4 regions of the Streptomyces sp. BoleA5 genome follow, and region 1 is predicted to be linked to each of the others. Evidence: riboswitches for the same ligand, from Rfam matches in the RefSeq annotation. Region 1 holds a riboswitch; each other region holds the start of a gene.
What was found. A riboswitch is a leader RNA that binds a small molecule or an ion and turns the genes downstream of it on or off. The one in region 1 is predicted to bind cyclic di-AMP.
Positions count from the first base shown of each region.

Region 2: another riboswitch for cyclic di-AMP. It lies ahead of B085_RS0130435 (transglycosylase family protein); the one in region 1 lies ahead of B085_RS0127675 (M23 family metallopeptidase).
Region 3: another riboswitch for cyclic di-AMP. It lies ahead of B085_RS0109985 (M23 family metallopeptidase); the one in region 1 lies ahead of B085_RS0127675 (M23 family metallopeptidase).
Region 4: another riboswitch for cyclic di-AMP. It lies ahead of B085_RS0124315 (C40 family peptidase); the one in region 1 lies ahead of B085_RS0127675 (M23 family metallopeptidase).

Region 1 covers NZ_KB892117.1:23,379-28,300, forward strand. Annotated here, with positions in the region: gene B085_RS0127660 (bifunctional GNAT family N-acetyltransferase/acetate--CoA ligase family protein) at 1-70, opposite strand, end outside; gene B085_RS0127665 (HPr family phosphocarrier protein) at 192-473, shown strand; gene B085_RS0127670 (GntR family transcriptional regulator) at 691-1,383, opposite strand; gene B085_RS0127675 (M23 family metallopeptidase) at 1,614-2,378, opposite strand; cyclic di-AMP (ydaO/yuaA leader) riboswitch at 2,394-2,550, opposite strand; gene B085_RS0127680 (M16 family metallopeptidase) at 2,872-4,239, opposite strand; gene B085_RS0127685 (M16 family metallopeptidase) at 4,257-4,922, opposite strand, start outside.
Region 2 covers NZ_KB892124.1:129,144-134,065, reverse strand. Annotated here, with positions in the region: gene B085_RS0130445 (putative bifunctional diguanylate cyclase/phosphodiesterase) at 1-406, opposite strand, end outside; gene B085_RS0130440 (SAM-dependent methyltransferase) at 403-1,218, opposite strand; gene B085_RS0130435 (transglycosylase family protein) at 1,427-2,581, opposite strand; cyclic di-AMP (ydaO/yuaA leader) riboswitch at 2,586-2,775, opposite strand; gene B085_RS0130430 (aldo/keto reductase) at 3,409-4,416, shown strand; gene B085_RS0130425 (GNAT family N-acetyltransferase) at 4,485-4,922, opposite strand, start outside.
Region 3 covers NZ_KB892094.1:97,128-102,049, reverse strand. Annotated here, with positions in the region: gene B085_RS0109990 (hypothetical protein) at 131-412, shown strand; gene B085_RS0109985 (M23 family metallopeptidase) at 537-1,796, opposite strand; cyclic di-AMP (ydaO/yuaA leader) riboswitch at 1,808-1,947, opposite strand; gene B085_RS0109980 (extracellular solute-binding protein) at 2,165-3,583, opposite strand; gene B085_RS0109975 (caspase, EACC1-associated type) at 3,580-4,922, opposite strand, start outside.
Region 4 covers NZ_KB892113.1:16,280-21,201, forward strand. Annotated here, with positions in the region: gene B085_RS0124305 (C40 family peptidase) at 1-899, opposite strand, end outside; gene B085_RS0124310 (hypothetical protein) at 1,239-1,592, shown strand; gene B085_RS0124315 (C40 family peptidase) at 1,621-2,757, opposite strand; cyclic di-AMP (ydaO/yuaA leader) riboswitch at 2,765-2,923, opposite strand; gene pcrA (DNA helicase PcrA) at 3,252-4,922, shown strand, end outside.

The DNA of each region.
Region 1 (4,922 bases):
CGTCGCGCAGGACCACGTCCGCCTCCCAGTGGACCGGGTAGTCGCGCTCTGCGTCGGACGGCGTCGTCATGGCCCAAGCGTACGGGCACCCGGCCGCCGTGGAAGCGGTGCGACGATGTGGGGACGGACCGGTGTCCGAGGCATGGCAGACTGGTCTAGACCTCTTTAGGAACGACCCGAAGGGCAACACCATGGCTGAGCGCCGCGTCACCATCGGCTGGGCCGAGGGCCTGCACGCACGTCCCGCTTCGATCTTCGTCCGCGCCGCCACCGCCTTGGGCGTCCCCGTCACCATCGCCAAGGCGGACGGTGCCCCCGTCAACGCCGCCTCGATGCTCGCCGTGCTGAGCCTGGGCGTGGCCGGCGGTGAGGAGGTCGTGCTCGCTTCGGACGCCGACGGTGCGGACGCCGCTCTGGACAGCCTGGCCAAGCTCGTCTCCGAGGGGCTGGACGAACTCCCCGAGACCGTCTGACGCCGCACGCGGCCGCCTTACGGCAAAAGGGGCGGGCCCCGGAACGAAATCCGGCCGGATTTCGCGGGGCCGCCCCTCTCTCCTTTTCCGCACGTTTTTCGGGCAGCGCGCAGCGCGATGCGGCACGGAAATATATCCGCGCACGATTACCCACTTTGTATACGGCCCTTTTGTTGCGCCCGGCCGCCCGAATTGTGTACGGCGTGTTTCCGTTTCCTCACCGCGCCGCGGCGCGGCGCCCCGTGCTCTCCGGACGGCGCAGCCGGTGCACCGCCGTCGCCCGCTCCACATGGGCCGCCATCAACTGCCGGGCCCGCTCCGCGTCTGCGCGCGCCACGGCGTCGACGACCGCGCCGTGCTCCTCCCAGGACTCCACCGCGCGCCCCGGGGTGTCCACCGCGTACACCCAGGCGATCTTGTGCCGCAGCTGGGTCAGCTGCGCCACCAGGGTCGGGCTGCCCGAGGCTTGGGCCAGCGTCTCGTGGAACCAGCCGTCCAGAGCGGGCAGATCCGACAACTGGCGCCGCAGGGAACGCTCCTGGCCCAGCCGGACGAGCCCGCGCAGCACCTTCACATGCGCCTCGGTGCGCCGCTGCGCCGCCCGCGCGGCGCCCAGCGGCTCCAGCAGGGCCCGGATGTCCAGCAGGTCGGCGGCCTCCTGCTCGGTGGGCTCGGCGACGGACGCCCCGGCGTGCCGGCGGGTCTGCACGAACCCCTCGGACTCCAGGGTGCGCAGCGCCTCGCGCACCGGAACCCTCGACACCCCGTAGCGCTTGGCGAGTTGCTCCTCGGTCAGCCGGCTCCCCGGCGCGAAGAACCCGCTGACGATGTCGTCGCGGATCGCCGTGCACACCGCCCGGGCCGAAATCCGCCGGCCGACGCCGCCGGCCCCGTTCACGTCCGACCCCACATCGCAGATTCCTTTCGGTGCGCGCCGACGTCCGCCCTTTCATCCCCGCGTAACGGAGAGTCGGCGTTTCTGGCGCGACTCTATTCCAGTACGGCGCCGATTCCGACGGCCGCCCTGAATTCATGGAGCGTTTTTGGACACACCGACGGCCGGTATGCGCGGCATGCCGAAGGCCCCGGCGGGGGAACCGGGGCCTTCGTGTGGGGGGAGGGAAATGGCTCGGATGCGGCTCAGATGCGGACGCCCTTGGAGCGCAGGTACCCCAGCGGGTCCACGTCGCTGCCGTAGGACGGGGCCGTACGGGCCTCGAAGTGCAGGTGCGGGCCGGTCACGTTGCCGGTGGCGCCCGACAGGCCGATCCGCTGGCCCGCGGAGACGGTCTGGCCGACGGACACGCCCAGCGACGACAGGTGGCCGTACTGGGTGTACATGCCGTCCGCGTGGCGGATCACGATGTTGTTGCCGTACGAGCCGCCCCAGCCCGACTCGACGACGGTGCCGGCGCCCGCGGCGTGCACCGGGGTGCCCACGGAGGCCACGAAGTCCACACCGGTGTGGTAGCCGGAGGACCACAGGCCGCTGGTCGCGTGGTACGGCGTGCCGATGGAGCCGGCGACGGGCAGCGCCCAGCCGCCGATCGCGGCGCGGCCGGCCGCGGCGCTGCGCGACGCGTGCGCGGTACCGCTCTCCCGGGCCGCCTTGGCCTTGGCGGCCTGGGCAGCGGCCACCTCGGCGGCGCGCTCACGGGCGGCGCGCTCGGCCCGCGCGACGCGGGCGGCGTGGTGCTTGCGGGCGATGGCGGCGGCCCGGTGCTGCGCGGACGCCTGGTCGGCGAGGCGGGTGGCCAGGTCCCCGGCCACGGCGGCGCAGCGGGCGAAGGCGGAACCCTCGGTCCGGGCGTCGGCGGCCGCGGCGGGCACGACGAACGCGCCGGTGGTGACGGTGGTCAGCGCGGCGGCCCCGGCCAGGGCGGAGCGTATGGAGAACGACGCCATGGGCAGGCGGAGATCCTTTCCTTCCTTCTCGCCTACCGGGTTAGCTGACGGGTTCGGAGCAGGAAGGTCTCCTACGGGCGGCGGCACGCCGCCCGATTCACCCCAGGGACATCCCAGGTGGGTCCCCGGCTCCCCAGGCTCACGCCCGACGGGGACTCGGCGATCGTTGCTCCGGTGCCGCGGGTGGCGGCTGATTCCGCCGGGCAACCCGAGGACGCTAACCGCGCGTTGCTCCCGGCTCCAAAAAAATCCGGCAATATGTGCGGGATGCCACACCCGCCGCCAACCGGTCCCAACCGTCCGCAATAGCGCGACACCGCAGCTCACCGGCGGTGCATGCCCCCGCGGAAGGGCCCCGGCGCGGCCCGCGGACGGCTTCCGTACGGCCTGCGGAGCCTCGTGGCACGGCCCCGCCCGGGCGGCCGCACGGGCGCGTACGCGCCGCGGCCCCGGGCGCCGCGAGGGCGCTCGGGGCCGCGGTGGGAGGTACCGGTCAGCCGCTGACGACCTCGACCGGGCCGATGCCCAGCTCGCGGATCGGGTCCGCGATGACGGAGGCGTCGCCGACGAGGACGACCACGAGCCGGTCCAGGGGGAAGGCGTTGACGGCGGCGGCCGTCGCCTCGACCGTGCCGGTGACGGCCAGCCGCTCGTAGAGCCGGGCCTGGAAGTCGTCCGGCAGGGACTGCTCGACCTGGTCGGCGAAGGTCCCCGCCACCGCCGAGGCCGTCTCGTAGCGCAGCGGGGCGACGCCCACGAGGTTCTGCACGGCGGCGTCGCGCTCGTCGTCGGTGAGCCCCTCCGCCGCCAGGGTGCGCAGCACCTGCCAGGTGTCGGCCAGCGCGGGCGCGGTGACGTCGGTCGCCACGGAACCGCTGATGCCGAGCAGGGAGACGCCGGTGCCCTCCGGAGTGGAGAGCAGCACCTGCCCGAAGGCCCGCACGCCGTAGGTGTAGCCCTTCTCCTCGCGCAGGACGCGGTCCAGGCGCGAAGTCAGCGTGCCGCCGAGGCAGTACGTGCCGAGCACCTGGGCGGCCCAGACGGGGTCGTGGCGGTCGGCGCCGGCACGGCCGATGAGCACCTGGGTCTGGACGGACCCGGGCCGGTCGACGATCACGACGCGTCCGGTGTCGTCCGCGGTGATCGCGGGCAGCGGGCGGCGCTCGGCGGGCTTGCCGCTCCACTCCCCCAGCGTGCTCTCCAGCAGCGCCTCCAGGTCGATCCCCGCGAGGTCCCCGACCACGACGACCGTCGAGGTGAACGGCCGAACGTACGTGTCGTAGAAGGCGCGGACCGCTGCCGCGTCGATGCGCGCCACCGTCTCCTCGGTGCCCTGGCGCGGCCGGGAGCAGCGCAGGTCGGCGGCGAAGAGCTCCTTGGACAGCGCCATGGCGGCACGTCGCGCGGGGTTGGCCAGCTCGTGCGGGATCTCGTCGAGGCGGTTGCGCACCAGCCGCTCGACCTCGCCGTCCGGGAACGCCGGGGCGCGCAGCGCGTCGGCGAGCAGCCCGAGGCCCTTGTCGAGCCGGGAGACGGGGACCTCCAGGGAGACCCGGACCCCGGGGTGGTCGGCGTGGGCGTCGAGGGTGGCCCCGCAGCGCTCCAGCTCGGCGGCGAACTCCTCGGCGCTGTGCTTGTCGGTGCCCTCGGACAGGGCCCGCGCCATGATCGTGGCGACACCGTCCAGGCCCTCGGGCTCGGCGTCGAGCGGCGCCGCGAGCAGCACCTCGACGGCGACGACCTTCTGCCCGGGCCGCCGGCTGCTCAGCACCGTCAGTCCGTTGGGCAGCGTGGAGCGCTCGGGGGCCGGGAAGGCCCAGGGCCTGGGCTGACCCGGCCGGGGCTGCGGGTGGAACGTCATGGTGGTGTGGACGTCGGTCACTGGTCCGCGCCCTCCTCGTCCTCGTCGGAGTCCTCGCCGGCCGCGGAGCCGGTGGGCTCGTAGACCAGCGCGGCGCGGTTGTCCGGCCGCAGGGTGGCCGCCGCGACGGCCCGCACCTCGTCGGCCGTGATGTCCAGGATGCGCTTGACGGCGGTCAGGGCCAGCTGCGGGTCGCCGAACAGCACGGCGTACCGGCACAGTTCGTCGGCGCGGCCGCCGACGGTGGCGAGCCGGTCCAGCCACTCGCGCTCGAGCTGGGCCTGGGCCCGCTCCATCTCCTCCGGGGTCGGGCCCTCCTCGGCGAAGCGGGCCAGTTCCTCGTCGACGGCCGCCTCGACGTCGGGCACCTCGACGCCGCTGGACGTCTTCACGTCGAGCCAGCCGAGCGACGGCGCCCCGGCCAGCCGCAGCAGGCCGAAACCGGCCGCGACGGCGCTGCGGTCCCGGCGCACCAGGCGGTTGTGCAGCCGCGAGGACTCCCCGCCGCCGAGCACGGTCAGCGCCAGGTCCGCGGCGTCGGCCTCGCGGGTGCCGTCGTGCGGCAGCCGGTAGGCGGCCATCAGCGCGCGCGAGGGGACGTCCTCCTCGACGACCTCGCGGAGCTGCCCGCCCATCACCCCGGGGAGTGAACCGTCACGGGGCGCCGGCTTGCCGTCGTGGGC
Region 2 (4,922 bases), on a different contig from region 1:
CGGTCCGTGTGCGCTCCTGCAGGGCCCGGGTGTACCCGGCGGCCACCCAGTGCTGCAGGCGGTTGCACCGGGTACGGCTCTCCTCGGACGGGAGGGCGGGGCCGGGCGGGCAGTACAGCAGCAGGTAGGCGTCGACGACGTCGAGGATGCGCGCGAGCGCGGCGGGGTCGGTGCAGTGCGCGGCCACGAGCGCGGCGCCGACCTCCGCGGCCGGACGGGGGTCGAAGGGCTGCGCGCGCAGGGTGGCGTTGAGACGCGCGGCGAGCGGGAGCAGGTACTCCTCGAACTCGCCGCGCGTCATGGAGGTGGCGGTGGCCGGGTAGATCGCCCGGCTCCAGATGATCGCGAAGCGCCGCAGACTGTCGGCGGGCTCCGGCTCCGGGCCGGGTTCTCTGGTCACGGTCACGCCTTGCGGCCGACGCCCGCGAACCCGCTGAAGACGACCGGGTCGAGTTCCTCGTCGTCCGAGCCGTCGGGGCGCCACAACGGCGCGGAGACCAGGCCGGGCTCGACGAGGTCGAAGCCGTCGAAGAAGCGCTCCACCCCGGCCCGGGACCGCATGATCAGCGGTGAGCTCGCGCTGCGGTAGACGTTCTCGACCCGCTCCCCCTCCTCGGGTCTGCGCGGGCCTCCCTCGACCGAGGCGTGGGTGACGACCAGCAGGCTGCCGGGGGCGATGGCATCCCGCAACTCGGCCACCGCCTTGGCCGGTTCGTCGGCGTCCTCGAGGAAGTGCAGGACCGCGACGAGCAGCAGCGCGACCGGGCGCTCCAGGTCGATGAGCCCGCGGACCTCGGCGCTGTCCAGGATGTCGCGGGGGGAACGCAGGTCGGCGGCGACGATGGCGGCGTGCTCGACGCCCTCCAGCACGGCACGGCTGTGGGCGACGGCGACCGGGTCGTGGTCGACGTAGACGACGTGGGCGCCGGGACTGGCGGCCTGGGCGACCTCGTGGACGTTGCCGAAGGTGGGAATGCCGGAGCCGATGTCGAGGAACTGGGTGATGCCCTGGTCGACGGAGAAGCGCACCGCCCTGCGCATGAAAGCGCGGTTGGCCTGCATGATCTTCGGCAGCCCCGGAAATGCCTCGATGGCCCGCCGTCCGGCCTCCCGGTCGACCTCGAAGTTGTGCGAGCCGCCCAGGTAGTAGTCGTAGATGCGGGACACGCTCGGCACGGAAAGATCGATGCCTTGCGGGGCCCAGGCGGGACGCTCCATCAACGGCTCCAACTCGTCGTCGGCGATCGGGACACGTGGTCGTGGACACGACCACGTGCGACAGAGGCTACTGATCGACCGTTCGAGAGGAAACAAGAAATGGAAATATTCGATCCGTTTTCGGTCACAGACCAAAGGCATGTGCCCTGTTCCCAACAAGCGGGGAACAGGGCACAGGCTACCGCCGGATGACGGTGGATCAGTTCAATCAGACGTTGACGCCGTGGGCGCGCAGGTAGGCCAGCGGGTCCATGTCGGAGCCGAAGTCGGGGGTGGTGCGCACCTCGAAGTGCAGGTGCGGACCGGTCACGTTGCCGGTGGCGCCCGACAGGCCCAGCTGCTGACCGGCCGAGACCGTCTGGCCGGCCGAGACCGACAGCGAGGACAGGTGGGCGTACTGCGAGTACCGGCCGTCGGCGTGCTTGACGACGACCTGGTTGCCGTACGAGCCGCCCCAGCCCGAGGAGACCACGGTGCCGGCGGCGATCGACTTCACCTTGGTGCCGGTCGAGGCGATGAAGTCGACACCGGTGTGGTAGCCCTTGGACCACATGGCGCCGGCCTGGTGGTAGGCGGTGCCCAGGGTGACGCGGTCGAGCGGGGCGGTGTAGCCGGAGGTGTAGGCGGCCTTGGCGGCGGCCGGGGCGGCCTTCGCGGCCTTCGGCGCGGGCTTGGCGGCGGCCTTCTCCCCGAGGGACAGGACCTGACCCGGGTAGATCAGGTTCGGGTTGCCGCCGATGACCGACTTGTTGTCGGCGTACAGCTTCTGCCAGCCGCCCTGGACCGACCGGGCGTCGGCGATCTTGGAGAGGGTGTCGCCGCCGGCGACCGCGTAGGAGCCGCCGGCGCTCTTCGGCGCGGTGGTGGCCTTCGGCGCGGTGGTGGCCTTCGGCGCCTCGGCCTTCCTGGCGGGGGCGGCGGGCTTGGCGGCGGGCTTCGCGGCCGTGCCGGAGACGCTCTCCGGGGTGGCCGACGGGTTGGCCATCGCCTTGGTCAGACCGGCCTTCGGACCGCACACGGGCCAGGCCTGCGGGCCCTGGGTCGCCAGGACCTTCTCCGCGGTCGCGATCTGCTGAGCCTTGGTGGCGAGGTCCGCGCGCGGGGCGTACTTCGTGCCGCCGAAGCCGGCCCAGGTGCTCTGGGTGAACTGCAGGCCGCCGTAGAAGCCGTTACCGGTGTTGATGGACCAGTTGTTGGTGCTCTCGCAGGCCGCGACCTTGTCCCAGACGCTCACGGGAGCGGCGTGGGCACCGGTGGCACCGATGATCGGGAGCGCCACGGCCGCACCGGTGGTGCCGGCCAGCGCGCTGATACGGGTGATACGGGTGTTCCGCGGACGACGGTGCTTTCCCTTACCGGGCATGCCGAATTCCTCTCCGACGCCTGCGAGGTAAGCTGTCGGGTTCGGGCTGGAGATGCCCGGCCGCAATGAGGCACGCCGTATGAAGGCGTGTCACTGCGACTTCACCCCTAGCCGTCCCGAGACCAACGGGAACGGCAAACTACCTGGGTCCCCCGCTCCTGCCGTGCGGTCTTGTCATCCGGCGTCCGGGCAGCGGCAGGACTAGGCGTTCCACCCGGAAGAATCTCGCAGGCATTTGTCCTGCGAGATCTGGAAGCTAAACGACGGAATCGTTCCGGGGCAAGGAGCGGAATCACGCCCCCCGGCATACCGCAAGTCGATCAATTACCTGCGTGACGTTACGTGAGAAGTGTCCGCTCTGCGTAGGCGAAAAATTGCCCCTCGGTAATCACGCGACATCGCCCGGTGAAATTCGGCGGGGAAAATCGACGCTGCGTCGCCCGGGGCCTGCGCTGCGTGTCCGGCACGTGACACCCATCACGCAACGAGGTATTACGCATGCACTGTGGGCGCATATGTCCGGTTAGATGCATCAATGCCGGATAAGAGCGGACGTGTTCCGGTCCAATCCACCCTCGACCGCGCCCTTCTGAGGGGCCGCCCGCACGAACACCCCCTGAGCCAACCGCCGGGGGCGGCCGGCGATTCCCGGATGCGCGGATACGGCACCGTCCGCGGTGTGGCGTACGCCACAACGCCCCCTCCGGAGGGGCCGGAAGAGCGGGCGGACGACGACGGAACTCCGGAAAACGGGCGTGACAGCGTCGATTCGGCGACGGTAGCCTCCCAATCCAGCACATTTTCTTACATCGCCCAGGAGCCCTCGCGTGCCCTATCTCGCCGCCGACGACCGCTACACCTCGATGGACTACCGCAGGACCGGGCGCAGTGGGGTCCTGCTGCCCGTCGTGTCCCTGGGCCTGTGGCACAACTTCGGCGACACCTCGCCGCTGGAGAACCAGCGCGCGGTGCTGCGCCGCGCCGTCGACCGCGGCGTGGTCCACATCGACCTGGCCAACAACTACGGCCCGCCCGCGGGCTCGGCCGAGGCCAATTTCGGCACGCTCCTCGCCCAGGACTTCCGCCCGTACCGCGACGAGCTCTTCATCGCGACCAAGGCCGGGTACGACATGTGGCCCGGTCCGTACGGCGAGTGGGGCAGCCGCAAGTACATGCTGTCCTCCCTCGACCAGTCCCTGGGCCGCATGGGCCTGGACCACGTCGACGTCTTCTACTCGCACCGCTTCGACCCGGACACGCCCCTGGAGGAGACCATGGGCGCCCTGGACTCCGCGGTCCGCCAGGGCAAGGCCCTCTACGCCGGCATCTCCAACTACCCCGCCGAGGCACACCGCCGCGCGACCGAGATCCTGCGCGAGCTGGGCACCCCCCTGCTGATCCACCAGGCGGCCTACAGCATTCTCCAGCGCGACCCGGAGGACGGCGTCCTCGACGCCGTCGGCGACACCGGAACCGCCCTCATCGCGTACTCGCCGCTCGCCCAGGGCCAGCTCACCGACCGCTACCTGGACGGCGTGCCCGCCGACTCGCGGATGGCGCTGGGCCACTTCCTCAAGCGCGACGCCCTGACCGAGCGGAAGCTCACCTTCCTGCGCGCCCTCGACAAGCTCGCGGGCGAGCGCGGCCAGACCCTGGCCCAGCTGGCCCTGACCTGGGTGCTGCGCGACCCGCGGGTCGTGTCCGTGCTCATCGGCGCGAGCAGCGTGGCCCAGCTCGACCAGAACCTCGCCGCCCTCGACGCGGGCCCGCTCGGCGCCGACGAGCTCGCCGAGATCGACCGTCTCTCCACCGAGGCGGGCGTGCGCATCCCGTAACCCCACCGCCGCGCACGGACGGGCCGGACCCCACGAGGGCCGGCCCGTCCTCGCGTACGCCGCCGGGCTCAGGCCAGACGGGCCTCCAGCGCGGCGCGGACGCCGGGCCACTCCTCGGCGAGGACCGAGTAGTACGCGCTGTCGCGGACGGTGCCGTCCACGGCACGGATGTGGGCGCGGCGAATGCCCTCGAAGCGGCCGCCGATGCGTTCGATCGCCGACCGGGAAAGCGCGTTGCGCGCGTCCGTCTTCAAGGTGACGCGGAACACACCCCACACGTCGAACGCGTGGGTGAGCAGCAGCAGCTTCGCCTCGGTGTTGCAGGGGGTGCGCTGGGCGGAGGCGGCGAGCCAGGTGCTGCCGATCTCGGCGACGGTGGGCACCGCGCCGTCGCGGGGCACGGAGGGGCCCGCGGGCCGGGCGGGGGTGGCCGTCCAGTAGTCGAGGTCGAGGAACCGGGTGGAACCGATCAGGGCGTCGCGCCTGACGTCCCGCACGGCGAAGGG
Region 3 (4,922 bases), on a different contig from region 1:
GGTTCCGGCCGGGTTCCGGCCGGGTTCCGGCCGGGTTCCGGCCGGGTTCCGGCCGGGTTCCGGATTGCGGCCGGGGTGCAGCCGGAGGAAATTGGGGCATAGGCGTGTCGGTGGGAGGCGGGAGGTTCCCATGCCGGTCCTGGCGGAGGTCGAGTTCCCCGGTGTGACGGCCCTGCAGTACGAGGAGGCGAACCACCGTGCGGGGTTCGGGCCCGAGCATCCTCCCGCGGGCCTGCTCGCCCATTCCGCCGTGATCACCAATGAGGGGCTGCGGCTGGTGAACGTCTGGCAGTCCGCCCAGGCGCTCGAGGCCTTCATGGAGATCATGATGCCCGTCGCGAAGGAGTCCGGTTTCCCGGAGCCGAGCGGGCCGCCGAGGATCTCGGAGCTCTACAACTTCGTCGTCCCGTAGACACGGACCGGCGGCCCTGGATGACGGGGGGTGTCACCAGGACCGCCGGAGTTCGTGTGGTCGTACGGGGCCGTTCACGGTCTGCCGCGAAGAGCCGCGGCCGTTCGCGTCCCGGCCGGCCGCCTCAGACGGAGAGGCCCTTGCTGCGCAGCCAGCCCATCGGGCCGATCGGGTCGCCGCCGCCGGGGCGCACCTCGAGGTGCAGGTGCGGACCGGTGACGTTGCCCGTGGCGCCGACCCGGCCGATGGTGTCACCGGTGTCGACCTTGCCGGAGGTGACGATCATCGAGGAGAGGTGGCAATACCAGAGCTCGGTACCGTCGTCGAGGGTCAGGATGATGCGGTAGCCGTACGAACCGGCCCAGCCCGCCTCGGTGATGGTGCCGCTGTGGATGGCCTTGACCGGGGTGCCGGTCGGGGCGGCGAAGTCCTGGCCGGTGTGGGTGTTGGCCCACAGCGAGCTGGACTCGCCGAAGCCGGCGGTCAGCGTGTACGAGGAGACCGGCTTGACGAAGCTCTTGGCGAGCGCGGCCAGGCGCTCGGCCTCGATCTTCTTCGCGGCCTCCGCCGCGGCCTTCTTCTTGGCGGCGGCCTCGGCGCGGACCCGCTCCTGCGCGGCGGACTTGGCGGCCTTGGCCGACGCCTCCTGCTGTGCGGCGGTCCTGGCGGCCCGGTCGGCGGCGGTCCGCTGCTGCTGGGCCTGGTCGAGGATGCGGTTGCGCAGCGCCTCACCCGCGTCGGGGCTCAGGGCCTCGGCGACCTGCTTGGCCTCGGGGGCGCTGTCGTCCTCGACGAGGGCTCCGATGCCGGGCAGCTGCGACGCGTCGGGCAGATGGGGCAGGGAGACGGGGAGCGGGTTCTTGCCCTCGGCGGTGGCGACCCCTCCGACGCCGAGCACGGCCACGGCCGCGACCCCGAAGACCGCGGAACCGCGGCCCATGGAACGCTGCTTGGCGACGCGGTGCCGGGCGCGACGGGGGCCGGGGGACTCCTCGGTGGGGTTCCACGGCTCGGCCTGCGGGTCCTCGCGGGGTACGCCCTCGGCGTCCCGGGTGCTGCCGAAGGCCTCGAAGGCCTCGATATCCTCCTGCCGCGGGAGGGCGGCAGGGGCTTCGTACGCCTCTGGACCGGCGGCCTCGGGCTGCGCGGCGCCGGCGTCCGGGGAGGGCGTCTCCACGGCGGCGGCCGCGTCGAGCCAGCCGGCGGCCATGTTCCACTGGCCGGTGTCCCAGCCGTCGATGGCGTTCTTCGTCGGCGGTGCCTGCTCGGCGGCCGGGGGATTCCAGCCGGCGGCGATGTTCCACTCGGCGGTGTCCCACTCGGAGTACGCGGTCGCGGACCCCTGTTGCTGTCCGGGTATCAGGGCAGGCTCGTTCGACGCCACGCGGGCGCGCTCCTTTCCTTCCTTCTCGCCTACCGGGTTAGCTGACGGGTTCGGAGCAGGAAGGTCTCCTACGAGGACCGCGAACGGCCCCCGATTCACCCCAGGAAGTGGTTCCCCGGTTCCCGCGGACGGGATTCGGCAAGCGCACGGCGCCGCCCTGTCGGCGGCGGAATAACCGCGCTGCGTTATCGAACGTTAATAGAGGCGCCCGCCAATTCCAAGCCACTCAAGCGAGTTCATGACGGGAATCTATGGGGATGGACAGGGCATAAGCGGACATTGAGCCGTGACTGCCGTGACCTACGGGAAATGTGAGTGTGCATCAGTCGTTATGCGGAAGGGAGTGCCGCGCTCACGAGGAGTGATGGTCACCCCGGGCCCCGGCCGCCGAGCGCGCGCCCCAGACGGCCGCCCAGACGCTCCGCCGACGCGTCGGCGGAGCGGTGTGCCGCGAGCATTCCGTGCACTTCACGCTGCAGGACCCGGGTGAACGTGACGTAGTGCGCGGTCGCCGGACGGGCCCTGGCGGCCTGCAGCGCGCACCACAGCAGGGTCGTGTAACCGGGGGTCGCGGCGGACGGCGAGGGCGAGGGCTCCGAGCCGCGGCCCGCGGGGCGGTCGTAGAACCAGGCGCGGGGGTCGTGAGGATCGTCACAGTTGACATCCCCGGCCCCGTATGCAGAGCGTCGGGCGGGGGCGAAACCCGCGCTGAGCAGGGCATGTTGGGCGCCGCGTCCAGTCAGGAAGCGAATCAGGTCGGCGGCGTCGCCGGGGCGGTCGCTGGTGGCCGCCACGCCCAGGCTCTGCCCGCCGAGGGCGGCGACTCCGGGGAGCCGGGCCACGCCGAACCGGACGCCGGGGGCGAGGGCGGCGTCGAGCCGGTTGTAGGCGTACGGCCAGTTGCGCATCAGCACGCTCTGCCCCTCGGTGAACTGGGCGAGGGTGACCGACTCGTCGGCCTCCAGGGACTCCGGGTTGAGGTTGTTGGCCGCGCCCAGCCGCCCGAGCTCGTCCAGGCCCTCGCGCAGCCCGTCCTGGGTGCCGATGTAGCGGCCGTCGCCGTCGACGAGTTCGACGCCCGCGGTCCAGAAGGTCTCCAGGGTGTTGACGGTCAGGCCCTCGTACGCGCGCAGTTGGGTGGTGTAGGCGGCGTGGCCGAGCGGGCGGACGTCGGCGAGCAGGTCGCCGATCTTGGCGTAGCCGCGCAGGTCCGCGGGACGGCGGCCGGCCTTGGCGAGGTCGTCCGTGCGGTAGTAGAGCAGGCCGACGTCGGTGTTGAAGGGCACGGCGTAGGTGCGGCCCTTCCAGCGCCCGGCGTCCGCGGCCTGGCGCAGGAAGTCACCGTCCACGAGGGCGGGGTCGAGCGGACGCAGCAGCCCGCTGTCGGCGAACTCGGCGATCCAGCTGATGTCGAGGTTGACCACGTCGTACGCGGCGGTACCGGACTGGAAGGCGCCGATCAGCTCGCTGCGCTGCTCGTCGGAGGCGGAGGGGAGCTCGACGAGCCGGGCGGGCCGGTCCGGGTTGCGCCGGTTCCACTGGTCGATCAGGGCGCGCCGGACGCCGGGTTGCCCGCCGGCGGTGAGGTCGGCGTCGCTGGCGACGATCAGCGGCCGGGAGCGGTCGGGTTCCGGGGCCGGGGCGGTGGCGGGGCCGCCGCAGGCCGCGGTGGCCGGCGCGAGCAGGGCGAGCAACGCGAGCAGCACGCCGAGGGCGCGGCGCCGGCGCCGTACGGAGAGCGGGGGCCGGAGGCTGCCGCCCGCGCCTGCGGGGGCCATGGCGGTCATGACCCTCCCGAGGTGAGGCGGGTGATGGTCTCCGCGACCCGGTTCGGCAGGTCCTGCGTGGCCGCGAGGCAGGCGCCGCCGCCCTCCGTCACCGCCTTGTTGAAGCGCAGCGAGCAGCCGTAGCTCTCCAGGGAGACCACCAGCACGGGGACGTCCACGTCCGGCGGCTCCTCGCGGGCGCTGTCCTCGTCGTCGGTGACGAGGACGATCAGGGCGCCGGGGGAATCCGCGAGGGCGCGCGACCAGCGGCTCAGGGCGGCGGCCACGGGGGCGTCCCGCTCGACCGGTGCCAGCGCGCGGATCGCGGCGTCCCGCGCGGCCGCGTCGTTCGGCCCGATCGGCAGGAGGGTGCGGCCGGGCACCGCGGCGATGCCGTACCGGTAGCCGGAGGCGCGGGCCAGCACGGAGCGCACCGCGGGGACGTTGGCGCCGGAGTAGGAGGAGCTGGAGACGTCGACGGCGAAGAGGACCTCCCGCCGGGTGCCCGCGGCCCCGCCGTGGTCCCGCAGTGCGGCCTCGATGTCCCCGCGGCCGGCCGGTTCACCGCCCGCCGGGGGGTCGGCGACGAATACGGCGCTGTCCAGCGGGGTGTCGCCGGCCGCGTCCGTCCCGCTGACGTCCGTGCGGAAGCCCTGCGCGGCCAGCGCCCGCTGCCCCGGGCCCGAACGGAGCCAACCGGCGAGCCGGCGCACCGCCTCGGCCCGGTCGGCGCGGTCGGCCCGGCCGGTCTCCCAGGTCACCGGCACGAGGGTGAGGTCGAGGGGCGGCACGTCGGCGGGGTAGTAGGCGGTGTACGGGTCGGACTGGTTGCCCAGGCAGGGGGGACGGGACTCCAGGGCGGGGGTGACGAGGCCGGCCAGAGTGGACTCGGCGGTGAGCAGCGCCTGTTGGGTACCGCGCCGTTCGACCAGCCAGGTGCGGGCGGAGCAGGCAAGAGCCCGGTCGTCCGCCGGGGGCACGGCGTCGGTGGTGACCCGGGTGCCGGGCCTCAGGTGCAGCAACTGGTCCAGGGCCGCGTCCGAGGAGTGCGGTTCCGCGCTGCGGACGACCACATCCTGCGCGTGGGCGGCGTCCACCAGTTGCTGCGCGGTGCTGCCGGTGCGCCCGACGCCCTCCAGCGAGGTGGTCGCGGCGACGACGGCCGGGGAGTGCGCGAGGGTGACCGGCCGGCCGAGGGCGACGACGCTCTCCGGGCGCCGGGTCTCGGCCGCGACCTGGGTGGGGGCGGTGCCGGCCGCCGGTATCCACACGTCCGGGTGCGGCCCCACGTCCCGCAGCGGCAGCGCGCAGTCCCCGCCGCTCCCGCCGTCCTCGCAGGCGCGTTCCGGTTCGGCCCAGG
Region 4 (4,922 bases), on a different contig from region 1:
GAGACCCGGGTGCCCGCGTTGATCTGGGTGTACGTCGTGCGCGGCAGGGACACCCCGCCCGAGCGCCACGCGGCCTGCGTGAAGCCCGAGCAGTCGTACGCCGAGGGCCCGGTGGCGCCCCAGACGTAGGGCAGACCGAGGGAGTCGTAGGCGAAGGAGACGGCGCGGGCGGCCCGCGCGTTGGGGGCGGCGGCCGGTGCCAGACCGGTACGCGATCCGGTGGCGGCGCGGCCGGCACGGGCCGGGTCGGCGGAACCGTGGCCCCCGGAGGACAGCACCTCGGCGCGCTGCCCGGCGGTGAGCCGGCCGAGCAGCTGCCGTGCGGAGGCCAGGCGCTGCTCCACGGTGTGCTTGTGGCGGGCGAGTTCGGCGCGGGTGCCGCGCAGCTCCGCCAGCTCGCCCTCGGTCTCGGTGCGCAGTTGCTCGATGTCCCGTCGCTGGGCCGACAGCGCGCGCAGCGCGGCGTTCTGGCGGCTGCTCATCCGGTCCAGCATCCCGGCGCGCTCCAGGTAGTCGCCGGGGGAGGAGGCGAGAGCCAGCTGGACGGCGGGGTCGATGCCACCGCCGCGGTACTGGGCGGTGGCGAGGGAGCCGAGGCCGTCCCGGCTGCGGTTGAGGCGCTCGGTCCTGCGGGCGAGTTCGTCCTGGAGGCGCTCGATGCGGCCGGTGGCCGTGTCCGCCTTCTCCTTCGCGCCGTTGTACCGCTCGGTGGCCTGCTCGGCCTCCTCGTACAGCCGGTCCACCCGGGCCCTGGCCTCGTCCGCGGTCAGCCGCGGCTCGGCGTGCCCGGCCTCCCCGAACACCGTCATGGAGGCCGCGCCCGCCAGGGCGAGACCGGCGGCGGTGCGCGCGGTCGTGCCTGCCCGACCGCGATCCTTGGGCCTTCTGTGCGACGTCACGCGACGCCACTCCTTCCGGGCTGTCCGTACGTCCCCCGGCGGTCCGGCGGCGGGCGGACGGGGAGCCGTCCACCGCCGGACCTTCGGCGGGGGCGGCCGTGCCGGGGACGGGGTCCGCGCGGCAGTGGGGATCGGCCACCTGTGGCAGGACGCTAAACCTGGACGCCGCGAGGGGGCTCCGCACTGTGCGGGACTGGTCCGATTCGGCCGTGGACTGCCCACGGATGACCGCTGTTCGACGGGTGACCTGGTCACTTCCGGTCCGGCCGTGACCGATGTGACGGAAGAGTGCGACCTCGGTGACGGGCGCTGGTATGAGCCTGGCTAGGGTCCTGAGCCATGGACGTACTCATCAACCTGATCGTCGGCCTGCACATCATCGGCATCGCCGCGCTGCTGGGCGGCTTCCTCACCCAGATGAAGGCCATGGGCCGCGGCGAGGCCCGTTTCGTGCCGGGCATGCTGCACGGCGCCCTGACCATGCTGGTCACCGGCGCGCTCCTGGTCGGCCTCAACCAGGCCGACGACCAGCCGGTGAACAACATCAAGATCGGTGTGAAGCTCGCGGTCCTGGTGGTGGTCCTCGGCCTGGTCTACGTCAAGCGGGACGAGGAGAAGGTGCCGGCGGCGGCCTTCGGCACCGTGGGTGCGCTGACCACCGCCAACATCTTCATCGCGGTGCTGTGGACCTGAGCCCGGCCATGGAGGGCCGGCCGGGGGCTCAGGCCATCCGGGCGTAGCCGTAGATCGGCATCTCCGTGATCGGGGCGATCTTCACCACGCTCCCGGTGTGGGGGGCGTGGATCATCTGGCCGCCGCCGATGTAGAGGCCGACGTGGGTGATGTCCGAGTAGAAGAAGACCAGGTCGCCGGGTTGCAGCTGGTCGGCGCTCACGCGGCTGCCGAAGTCGACCTGGTCGTAGGTGACACGGGGGATCGAGACGCCCGCGGCGCCCCAGGCGGCCTGGGTCAGGCCCGAGCAGTCGTAGGAGTTCGGGCCGGTGGCGCCGTACACGTACGGCTTGCCCAACTGGGCCCGCGCGAACTCGATCGCCTTGGCCGCCTTGGCGGCGTAGGTCCCGGACGCCGGGGCCGTCGAGCCCGAGGAGCCGGCGGACGAGCCCGACTCCTTCGCCGCCGCCTCCTGCGCGGCCTTCTCCTTGGCGGCGATCTCCGCGGCCTTCTCGGCGGCCTCCTCCTGGCGCTTCTTCTCCAGCGCCGCCAGCCGCGCCTTCTCCTGGGCGGTGAGGCTGTTCAGCAACTTCTGCGCCGCGGCGAGCTTCTGCTTGACCGCGGTCTTCTCCGCGTTCAGCCGCTGCTGCGCCTCGGTCAGCTTCTGCAGGCTCTCGACGGCCTCGGAGCGCTTGGCCGCCGTCTCGGCCTGCTCGGAGCGGAAGGTCTCCAGCGCGTGCTCCTGGCGGTCGGACAGGCGGTCCATCAGGTGCGCCTGGTCCAGGAACTGCTGCGGGTCGGAGGTGAGCAGGAAGGTCGTCGTCCCGTCCAGGCCGCCGCCGCGGTACTGCGCCGCGGCGTACTCGCCGATCGTGCGGCGGGCGGAGTTGAGCGTCTCGGTCTTGCGGGCCACCTGGTCGAGCAGCGCGTCGGCGCGCGTGCGCTGCCGCTCGGTCTGCTCCTTGGCGCCGTTGTAGCGCTCGGTGGCGGCCTCCGCCTGGTGGAAGAGCTTGTCGACCTGCGCCTTCACTTCGGTGATGGAGGGCTTGTCGGGTGAGGCGGGCGCCGCGCTCGCGCTCTCGCCGAAGAGGGTGACGGTCGCCAGTGCGGCGGTCGTGAGTCCCACCGCGGCCCGAGGGCCGGGGACGGTCAGCGCGCGCGGGCGCGGCTTGCGGTGCGTCGCCAAGTCAGGCGGCTCCTTCCGTGGACCGCCTACCGGGTTAGCTGTCGGGTTCGGGCTTCGGAAGGCCGCCCTACGGTCCGTGCGGGCGCGTCGCGCCCGTACCGACCGATTCACCCCAAGGTCGTGGGTCCCCGGCTCCGGCGGTCGCCGGACTCAGCGGAGGCGGTCCGTGACGGCACGGTCGCCGCCGCGTGGAGCGGACCGCCTGATCCGGCACGGTAGTCAACTGCGGGGGTCTGTGGGAACCCTGGTGTTCGAATTGTCCGCAATCATTTCGTGACCTTCACCATTCGGGGCCGTGAAGGGCCCTGTCCTGCCCGCTCGTGACGGGCAGGGGGCCGGACCGGGCGCGGTTCCGGCCGGACGGGCCGGACCGGGCGCGGCGGACCGCGGCGCGCGCGGCGGCCGGCCGGGGACGGCGGCCGGGGCGTCCGGAAGGTACGGGCTCGGGCAAGCGGCGCAACGTTGTCCGTCCCACGGCCTAGACTCGGGAGGCGATGAGCAGCCTCTTTGACGACAGCTTCCTGGCCGGCCTCGAACCGAGGGAGGAGGAGCCCCCGCCGCCTCCCGAGGACGGGCCCGAGACGGTTCCCGACGACCTCTTCGAGGGGCGCTTCGACGCGCCCGTGGACCGGGACGCGTACTACCGCGACGGCGCCCCCCGCCCGGCGGTGGACCCGGCCGCGCTGCTCCAAGGCCTGAACGACGAGCAGCGCGCCGCCGTCGAGCACTCCGGCTCCCCGCTGCTGATCGTCGCCGGCGCCGGCTCCGGCAAGACCCGGGTCCTCACCCACCGCATCGCGTACCTGCTGGGCGCCCGCAAGGTGCACCCCGGCCAGATCCTGGCGATCACCTTCACCAACAAGGCCGCCGGGGAGATGAAGGAGCGCGTCGAGCAGCTGGTCGGCCCGCGCGCCAATGTGATGTGGGTCTCCACCTTCCACAGCGCGTGCGTCCGCATTCTGCGCCGGGAGTCCAAGAGGCTCGGCTTCACCTCCAGCTTCTCGATCTACGACGCGGCCGACTCCAAGCGCCTGATGGCGCTGGTCTGCCGTGACCTGGACCTGGACCCCAAGCAGTTCCCGCCGAAGTCCTTCAGCGCCAAGGTCTCCAACCTCAAGAACGAGCTCATCGACGAGGAGACCTTCGCCGACCAGGCCGAGAACCCCTTCGAGAAAAAGCTCGCCGAGGCCTACGGGATGTACCAGTCGCGGCTGCGCGAGGCCAACGCGCTCGACTTCGACGACATCATCATGACCACGGTCAACCTGCTGCAGGCCTTCCCGGACGTCGCCGAGCACTACCGGCGCCGCTTCCGGCACGTCCTGGTCGACGAGTACCAGGACACCAACCACGCCCAGTACACCCTGGTGCGCGAGCTGGTCGGCACGGCGTCCGGGGACGCGGCCGAGGGCGAGGAGCCCGCCGAGCTGTGCGTGGTCGGTGACGCCGACCAGAGCATCTACGCCTTCCGCGGCGCCACGATCCGCAACATCCTCCAGTTCGAGGAGGACTACCCGCAGGCCCGCACCATCCTGCTGGAGCAGAACTACCGCTCCACCCAGAACATCCTGACCGCGGCCAACGCCGTCATCGAGCGCAACGCCTCGCGCCGGCCGAAGAACCTGTGGACCGAGGCCGGACAGGGCCCGGTCATCACCGGTTACGTCGCCGACCAGGAGCACGACGAGGCGCAGTTCATCGCCGACGAGATCGACCGGCTCACCGACGCCGGGGACGCCCGCCCCGGTGACGTGGCGGTCTTCTACCGGACCAACGCGCAGTCCCGTGTCTTCGAAGAGGTCTTCATCCGCGTCGGCCTGCCCTACAAGGTCGTCGGCGGGGTCCGCTTCTACGAGCGCAAGGAGGTCCGGGACGTCCTGGCCTACCTGCGCGTGCTCGCCAACCCCGAGGACACCGTCCCGCTGCGCCGCATCCTGAACGTGCCCAAGCGCGGCATCGGGGAGCGCGCCGAGGCGATGGTCGACGCCCTGGCCTCGCGCGAGCGGATCTCCTTCGCCGCCGCGCTGCGCCGGGTCGACGAGGCCTTCGGCATGGCCGCCCGCTCGCTCAACGCCGTCAAGCGCTTCAACGAGCTGCTGGAGGAGCTGCGCACCGTCGTCGACTCCGGCGCCGGGCCCGCCACCGTCCTGGAGGCCGTGCTGGAG